4 regions of the Janthinobacterium sp. BHSEK genome follow, and region 3 is predicted to be linked to each of the others. Evidence: predicted binding sites of a transcription regulator. Region 3 holds the regulator's gene; each other region holds the start of a gene.
What was found. Region 3 encodes FNR, which switches genes on or off when oxygen is low (the NO sensors DNR and NnrR bind a similar motif). Its sites were predicted from a motif close to TTGATNNNNATCAA; they were not measured.

Region 1 (2,200 bases), on a different contig from region 3:
CCTCGCCACCGCCGCCCACGCCAAGGACCCGAAGGAAATCGTCATCGGCACCAGCTCCGGCCCTTACTCGGACCAGCTGAAGCTGGGCATCAAGCCCATCCTGGAAAAACAGGGCTACAAGGTCAAGATCGTCGAATTCAACGACTACGTGCAGCCGAACTACGCGCTGGCCGAAGGCTCGCTGGACGCCAACGTGTTCCAGCACATCGTGTATCTAACCAAGTTCGCCACCGATAACAAGCTGCCACTGAGTTCCCTGATCACCGTGCCGACCATGCCGATCGGCCTGTACGGCGGCAAGCAAAAGACGCTGGCCGAAGTCAGGAACGGCGCCACCATCACCATGCCGAACGACCCGACCAACCAGGCGCGCGCGCTGGTGATGCTGGCCAAGATGGGCTGGATCAAGCTGAAACCGAACGTCGACCCGCTGCGCGCGTCCGAGCGCGACGTACTGGAGAACCCGAAGAAGCTGAAACTGGTGCCGCTGGAAGCGGCGCAGCTGCCACGCTCGCTGGCGGACGCCGACTACGCTTTCGTCAACGGCAACTTCGCCCTGGCCGCCGGCATGAAGCTGACGTCGGCCCTCGCCGTGGAAAAGATCTCGGACAGCTACATCAACCTGGTCGCCATCCGCACGGCCGACAAGGCCAAGCCCTGGGTCAAGGACCTGGAAGCGGCCTACCGCTCGCGCGCCTTCCTCGACGCCACCAACAAATACCTGGCCGGCTACGAAAAGACGGACTACCAGCTGGCGCTGGAAAAGACGCTGAAAAAATAAACGACGCATGCAATGCAAAAAGGACGGCCAAGGCCGTCCTTTTTTATTGTCCGCGCCTTGCGGGCGCTATTCCGGCTTAGAAACGGTAGCCGACGCCGATGCCGATCAGGATAGGATCGACCTTGACTTCGCTGGCCTTGGCGCCACCGATGAACACATCGCTGCGGATCTGCACTTTCTTGATGTCGAAGTTCAAGGACCAGTTTTTGTCCAGCTTGTAGTCGACACCGGCTTGCAGCGAGTAGCCCCAGCTGTCATGCTCGAGGCGGCCGGCGCCATTCAGCAATTTCACGTCCGAGATATTCGTGTAGTTGATGCCGGCACCCACGTAAGGGCTGAACTGTTTTTCAGGCATGAAGTGGTATTGCAGCGACAGGGTCGGCGGCAGGTGCTTGAAGGTACCGATATTGTTGCCGTCGAGCTTGACGTCATGCTTTTGCGGGTAAGTCAGGATCAGCTCGGCAGCGATATTCGGGGTGAAGAAGTACGAAATATCGATTTCAGGAATCGTCTTGCTGCTGACCGTCAAACGGTCGGATGCGCCGACGCCACCAACAGGAGCAGATTTATCGGCCGGATCGATGTGCACGGCGCGCGCACGGACCAGCCATGGGCCTTCCTGTGCCATTGCGTTGCCGGCGAATGCGCCGATGGCGGCCAAAACGATTGCTGCTGCAGTTGCGGACTTTTTCATTTTATTTTCCTCTGTCGTTAAGTAACGCTGCGAAGTCTAAGAGTGCAGTGCAACAAAAACTTTGATCCACATCAAATAGTGCTAGATGGCATCAACAGAGGGATTTTTTCCTTTGCCCAGGTCAAGAAAATGCGGCATTGCAAAATCAGGCCGCCTCGGCGAACAGGCTGGCGACCCAGTCTGCAAACACGCGCACGCGCGGCGACAATTGCCGGTGGTGGGGATACAGCACGGACACGGGCAGCGGGTCGGGACGCCAGTCGCGCAGCACCTCCACCAGCTCGCCGGACGCCAGCGCCCGCTCCAGGTGATAACGGGGCGCCTGGATCAAGCCCAGGCCCGCGCGGCAGCAGGCGTGATACGCGTCCGCGTTATTGACGGACACGCTGCCCGGCAAGGCCACGCTGTGCCGCTGCCCATCCGCCTTGAAATCGAAGGGCCAGACCTTGCCCGTCTGGGCGGAAAAAAAATTGACGGCGCGGTGGCCCGCCAGCTGCGCCAGGTTTTCCGGCGTGCCGTGTGCGGCCAGGTAGGCGGGGCTGGCGCACGTCACCTGCTCCAGCAGCGCCACCCTGCGCGCCACCATCGACGAATCGCTCAACTCCCCCACGCGCAGCACGCAATCGACGCCTTCGCGCACCAGGTCGACGAGGCGGTCGCCCATGCCGATTTCCAGTTCGATCAAGGGATAGCGGGCGCAGAACCGGTCCAGCACGGGCATGACG
Region 2 (2,200 bases), on a different contig from region 3:
GCTTCGAGCTTGCGGTTGACGGCGCTGGCGCTGAGCAGGAACAGATCGATCATGTGGTGCATATGGCGCACTTCGAAGCGGATGCGCGCCAGCGCGTCCAGGCTGTCCGCATCGGGCGGCTGGCCTTGCGGGTTTTGCTGCTCCCCATGCTGCCCCCTTTGCGGCCCCCTTTGCTGCAGCCCCCGTTGCAGCCCGCGCACGTTCGCCTCGACGCTGACGAGGGGCGTGCGCAATTCGTGCGCCACGCTGCCCAGCCCGGCAGCCAGTCCGGCCAGCTTTTCCTGCGCACCCACATGGCGCCCCACCTTGACGACGGACAGCACGGCAATCGTGAACCAGTGCACGGGCAATTGCTGCAAGACGTCGCGGCTGAGCAAAAAGGCGGGATCGCCGGCCACGGCAAACGCCAGGCAGGCCAGCACGGTGCCGCTCAGGTAGGCGAGGACGGCGATGCGCGTATCGAAGTGAAACAGCACGATCAGCGCCACCAGCAGCGAATGTACCCACAGCGCCGAAGCGTGGTTCATCAGGAACATATACGTGAAGAAAAACGGCAGTTCGAAGGTCAGCCCCAGGAACAGGTAGACGCTGAACCAGGTGTTGCTGACGCGGTCAGGCCATAGCGCGGGCAGGAACAGCAGCGCCGCCACGGTGCGCAGCAGCAGCGATTCGTATTCTTGCGGAAAGAAATAATGCCATAGCGCGTAGTACAGGGGCATGCCCAGCGCACCGATGAGCGCCAGGGCGCGCACCTGGGCGCGCCGCACGGGCGTGTGTTCGATGGCGTCGTGGAAATGCAGGAAAGGCTGGAGCAGCTTGCCTTGCCACCGTATTCCGGAAGGGGACTGCGCATGCATCATGGTCAGGGGGCGTGTTCGTTGAGGCGTGTCAATACAACATCATCGGCGGGTTCCCGCCCTATCAGCAGAATATCGGCATAACTGTTGAGCTGTATCAATCTCTTGCCGGATGGCTCGCGCATGTTGGACGCGGTAGTTCCCACCGCAACCAATCAGGAGTCCCTATGTCACACGCCATTTCCCCCCTGTCGTCCCGCGCCATCCACGCCGAGCAGCTGATGCCTGCCTTCGTGCGCGCGCGCATGGATGAGCACTACGTCGAGCGCGTCGAGAAGCTGCTTGGCGGCGAACACCTGCACGAATGGCAAGCTGTGCCGGCAGGTGCCGTGATGCTCGCTGGCAATGACTATCTGAACATCGCCGGCGAGGCGGCCCTGCTGGCGGCCCAGGCGCGCGTCTTGCAGGACGGCGGCGCCATGCTGATGTCGTCCGTGTTCCTGCAGGAAGGCAGCCGCCAGCACCGGCTGGAACGCAAGCTGGCGGATTTTCTCGGCAGCGAAGCGTGCGTGCTGGCGCAGTCGGGCTGGGCCGCCAATGTGGGCTTGCTGCAAAGCCTGGCCGGGCCCGGCATTCCCGTGTACCTGGACATGCAGGCGCACGCTTCGCTGTGGGAGGGCGTGCAATCGGCGCAAGCCGTGCCCGTCGCCTTCCTGCACAACGATGGCGCCCACCTGCAGCGCCAGCTCGACAAGCACGGCCCCGGCATCATCGTCGTCGATGCGCTGTACAGCACCAACGGCAGCGTGGCGCCCTTGCTGGACATGGTGGAAATCGCCGAGCGCAGCGGCAGCATGCTGATCGTCGACGAGTCGCACTCGCTGGGCACGCACGGGCCGCAGGGCGCGGGCCTGGTGGTGGAGCTGGACCTGGCCGGGCGCGTGCATTTCCGCACGGCGTCGCTGGCCAAGGCGTTCGCGGGCCGGGCGGGGCTGATTACCTGTTCGGCCCGTTTCAAGGGATATTTTTTGTCCGCCTCGCGGCCCGCCATCTTCAGTTCCTGCCTGCTGGAACACGAGCTGGCCTGGTTCGATGCGGCGCTCGATTTCATCCGCGCCGCCGACGCCCGTCGTGCCGCCCTGCGCCGCCACAGCGTGCAGCTGCGCCAGGGCTTGATGGATCTCGGCTACAACGTCAGCGATGGCACCGAGCAGATCATTGCGCTGGAAGCGGGCAGCGAACCCGATACCTTGCTCCTGCGCAAGGCGCTGGAGCGGCGCGGTATCTACGGCGCCGTCTTCTGTGCGCCGGCCACGCCGAAGAACCGTTCGCTGGTGCGCCTGACCCTGAACGCGGGCTTGCGCGAGGACGAGTGCGCAAGGGTGCTGGCCGCCTGCGCCGCC
Region 3 (2,200 bases):
CCGCTCTTGCCGATCTTTTCCGAGCGCAAGCGCCCCAGCAGGTTGTCCTTGTACAGGCGCAGCACGCCGATCACCACGCCGGCCACCTGGCCGTCGGCGGCCAGCACGGGCGCCACCATCTGCACGATGGGCATGCCGCTCGATTTGCCCAGCATCGGCTCGGTGATCATGGGCTGGCGCGTGCGCAGCACGGTCTGGAAATACTCGCGCTCGGCGACGTTGATGCCGGCGCGCCCCGCCACTTCTGGCATGTCGGCCACGACGGCGCCGTGCGCGTCGAGCACCAGCACGTCGTCGAACAGCACCAGCATCGAGCGGCGCGAATAGTATTCGCGCAATTGGGCGGGCTGGGCGATCAGTTCCGGCGGCTGCTGCCGGGCCGTCAGGGTGACGATCTGCAGCAGCATCCCCAGCTTGTCGTCGAGCTCGGCGGCGGTGCGGCTGATCAGGGACGACTGCTGGCTCAGCAGTACCCGGGTGAAATCGTCGCGCATGTGCTGCACCTGGATCATGGTGACCAGCGCGATCATGGCGATCGAGGTCAGGCTGGTGGCCAGCGCGACTTTTGCTTTGATGCCGAGAGGCTTCATGATTTCCTTTTCAGTACCGGGCGGCACAGGCGGCAAATAATGCTGTCAGGAATTTTCCTATCAATACCCCAGCTTGGCAAGCGCCGCCACGCAAATTGCCCTCTCCGCATGGGCTTTTGACGATGTTGCCATATAATTAAAGGCGGGACGTCGTTTATTCGGTGAAATTGCGGTGAAATTGGCACACGGCAACCCTGTATGCAGTAAACTTGTTGTTGCATTTTCTAAAAGGTACCGACATGACTGAAGCGCTACTCACTCCAACCTTGCCCACAGTGACCGTGGAAGCGTTGCGTGCGCGATGCTCGACCTGCAGCATGCATCAATTGTGCCTGCCGATGGGCCTCGATGTGGGCGACATGGACAGGCTGGACCAGATCATCGGCCGCCGCCGCAAGATCGTGCGCGGCGCCTCGCTGTTCCGCATCGGCGACTCGTTCCAGAACCTGTACGCGATCCGCCTGGGCCACTTCAAGACCTACCAGATCAATCCGGGCGGCGAAGAGCAGGTGACGGGTTTCCAGATGGCTGGCGAACTGCTGGGCATGGACGCCATCAGCGCCGACCGCCACCACTGTAATGCGGTGGCCCTGGAAGACAGCGAAGTGTGTGAAATCCCGTTTTCCAGCCTGGAACAATTGCTGGGCAACATGCCGACCCTGCTGCGCCATTTCCACCGCATGATGAGCCAGGAAATCACGCGCGAGCAAAGCGTGATGCTGTTGCTGGGCAATATGCAGGCGACGCAGCGCTTTGCCGCCTTCATCGTCAACCTGGCGTCGCGCTATGAAGCGCGCGGCTATTCGAGCAGTAAATTCCAGTTGCGCATGTCGCGCGAGGAAATCGGCAACTACCTGGGCCTGACCATCGAAAGCGTCAGCCGTTTATTGTCGAAATTCAAGAAGGAAGGCTGGCTGCGCGTCTCCAACCGAGAGATCGAGATCCTGCAGCCGGCGAAATTGAAGGCCATTACGGCCGGCACGGACGTCTGCAAATAACAGCACCGTCAAAACCTACTGCGCGTCGCGCTTTGCGGCCTGCGATGCTCGCTGTGCTCTAGCACAGCTGCGCTTCTCAGCCACAAATCACTGCCGCTCGCTACGGTTTTTTCCCGGCGCTGTACGTTATAGCTCTTCATCCGCGTGCAGCGCGATGCTGCGTTGCAGCGGCCAGGTCCAGATACCGGACAGGCGCCACTCGCGCTTGTCGTTTTCCACCAGCACCTGCCAGCGGCTGCGTTCGAGCATCGGCAGCGCCACGGAAAAATTGCCGGCAGCATCGGGCTGCACCAGCAGCTTGATATCCTTTTCCGGCAGGGTCGCATGCGCCAGGTGCAGCAGCAAAGGCCTCTGGTACGCCTTGCCGAAGCTGTGCACGGAACCGCTCAGGCGCGCTGCGGCGACGTCATACGCCAGGGTCGTATCCATGGCCAGGTCGCTGGCGATCGTGTCGCGCTTCAAATCCTGGTTGATGGCCTTGCCCTGCTTGTAATAGTCGCCCACCACCAGCGCATCGGGTTGTGTAAACGCGATATAACCCATGAAGCTGCCGACGACCACGGACAGGCCGGGACCGATCATCAGCAGCCATGGCCAGCGGTGCTTGTACCA
Region 4 (2,200 bases), on a different contig from region 3:
TTGCAAACGCTCGCGGTTGCACGGGCCATTGCCCTTCAAGACATTGTTGAACTCGGACCAGTCGATCTCGCCGAATTCATAATGGCCCGTCTCCGCATTGAACTTCAGGTCGGGATCGGGCACGGTCAGGCCCAGGTATTCGATTTGCGGCACGGTCTGGTCGACCATGCGCTGGCGCAATTCATCGTTCGAGAACAGCTTGATGCGCCATTGCGCCGACTGGGCGCTGTTGACGGAGGCGGCGTCGGACGGGCCGAACATCATCAACGATGGCCACCACCAGCGGTTCAAGGCATCTTGGGCCATGGCTTTCTGTTCGGGCGTGCCCTTGCACAGCGACATCATGATGTCGTAGCCCTGGCGCGCATGGAACGATTCTTCCTTGCAGACGCGGATCATGGCGCGCGCATACGGACCGTAGGAGCAGCGGCACAAGGGAATCTGGTTGATGATGGCGGAGCCGTCGACCAGCCAGCCGATGGCGCCCATGTCGGCCCACGACAGGGTGGGATAGTTGAAGATGCTGGAATATTTGGCTTTGCCCGAGTGCAAGGCGGCCAGCAAATCGTCGCGCGAGACGCCCAGGGTTTCCGCGGCGCTGTACAGGTACAGACCGTGGCCCGCTTCGTCCTGGATCTTCGCCAGCAGGATCGATTTGCGTTTCAGGGTCGGCGCGCGCGTAACCCAGTTACCTTCGGGCAATTGGCCGACGATTTCCGAGTGGGCGTGCTGCGAAATCTGGCGGATCAGGGTCTTGCGGTAGGCGTCCGGCATCCAGTCCTTGGCCTCGATCTTGATGCCTTCGTCGATGCGCGCCTGGAAAGCGCGCTCTTCCTGGCCCATGTCGTCGATGGAGCGGACGTTCTTGAGGCCGGTTTCAACCATTTGTGCGTACATGATGTGTCTCCCATGTCTTTGATTTTGCGCAGCCGCGCGGTGCGATGAACAGATAATACGATACAAAAAACGATTTGCATACACTTGATATGAATCATTTTAAAAAAACGTATCTTATGCCGCTTTTTTGTGCGTATGATATTGCTTATGAGAAAACACCATGGGGCGCTACCCGCGCTTCCGGCAAATTATTGCCGCGCTACCCGCGCAGCCAAGTAAACTGCTGCTTTTATTGAACCGACCGCAACACGGCCAGACCGGAACCACATGAAGAACACCCGCTGCACGGCATGGATAGCCGATTTCCTGGAAAGCGACCCACCGCGCTCGAAGTCTCTGGTGATGACCATCTTCGGCGACGCCATCGTGCCGCGCGGCGGCGCCATCTGGCTGGGCAGCCTGATCGAACTGCTGGCGCCATTCGGCGTCAATGACCGGCTATTGCGCACCAGCGTGTTCCGCCTGGCGCAGGAAGGCTGGCTCAGCTCGCAGCGCGACGGCCGCCGCAGCGCCTATGCGATACGCCCGGAGGCGCTGGCCCGCTTCGAACGCGCCTACCGCCGCATCTATGCGCCGCTGGTCGTGCATTGGGATGGCAGCTGGACTCTGGTGATCGGGCCGGCCGGCAGCATCGGCGCCGCCGAACGGGGCGCGCTGCGCAAGGAATTATTGTGGGCGGGCTATGGCTTGATCTCGCCCGGCATCTTTGGCCACCCGGCCAGCAATGCGGAGGCGCTGGAAGATATTCTCGTGCGCAACGAGGTGCAGGGCAAGCTGTATGTCTGCCACACAACAGAGTTGCCCGGTGTCAGCACGCGTCCCCTGCGCGACATGGTGGGCGACTGCTGGGACTTGTCGGAAGTGATGGCCGGCTACGAAAAATTCATCGCCAGCTTCCAGCCGCTGCTGACCCTGCTGCAGGAAGAACCCGTGTTCGATGCCGAGCAGGCCTTCGTCATCCGCTCGCTGCTGACGCACGCCTACCGCCGCGTGCAGTTGCACGACCCGCAACTGCCCGTCGAACTGCTGCCCGAACCGTGGCCCGGCACGCAAGCCTATGCGCTGGCGCGCGACCTGTACCGCATCACGTACGCTCCTGCAGAGGAACACATCCTGGCCACCCTGCGTCGCGAGGATGAGCACGCGCCGGATGTGGAGCCGTGGTTTTACGAACGCTTCGGCGGACTGAACACCTGATAAAACATCCATGGCGGCGTTGCAGGGCCTGGGCGTACGTTCGTACTGCCTGCGGCCCTGCGCCTTGCCCTGGCCATTTTTCAGGTGTTCAGGAATAAGAACACCT

Region 1: AC0V2Y_RS12305 (OmpW/AlkL family protein) is a predicted target of FNR. The motif match lies at 1,537-1,550, and genes of this name have one in related genera.
Region 2: cqsA (alpha-hydroxyketone-type quorum-sensing autoinducer synthase) is a predicted target of FNR. The motif match lies at 945-958, and genes of this name have one in related genera.
Region 4: paaA (1,2-phenylacetyl-CoA epoxidase subunit PaaA) is a predicted target of FNR. The motif match lies at 982-995, and genes of this name have one in related genera.

What each region holds. Positions count from the first base shown of each region.
Region 1 covers NZ_JBWBYV010000030.1:160,055-162,254, reverse strand. Annotated here, with positions in the region: gene AC0V2Y_RS12310 (MetQ/NlpA family ABC transporter substrate-binding protein) at 1-781, shown strand, start outside; gene AC0V2Y_RS12305 (OmpW/AlkL family protein) at 858-1,475, opposite strand; gene AC0V2Y_RS12300 (LysR family transcriptional regulator) at 1,621-2,200, opposite strand, start outside.
Region 2 covers NZ_JBWBYV010000062.1:32,449-34,648, reverse strand. Annotated here, with positions in the region: gene AC0V2Y_RS21390 (sensor histidine kinase) at 1-860, opposite strand, end outside; gene cqsA (alpha-hydroxyketone-type quorum-sensing autoinducer synthase) at 1,025-2,200, shown strand, end outside.
Region 3 covers NZ_JBWBYV010000005.1:65,131-67,330, reverse strand. Annotated here, with positions in the region: gene AC0V2Y_RS02905 (response regulator) at 1-590, opposite strand, end outside; gene fnr (fumarate/nitrate reduction transcriptional regulator Fnr) at 830-1,588, shown strand; gene AC0V2Y_RS02895 (FixH family protein) at 1,715-2,200, opposite strand, start outside.
Region 4 covers NZ_JBWBYV010000019.1:34,633-36,832, forward strand. Annotated here, with positions in the region: gene paaA (1,2-phenylacetyl-CoA epoxidase subunit PaaA) at 1-897, opposite strand, end outside; gene paaX (phenylacetic acid degradation operon negative regulatory protein PaaX) at 1,165-2,094, shown strand.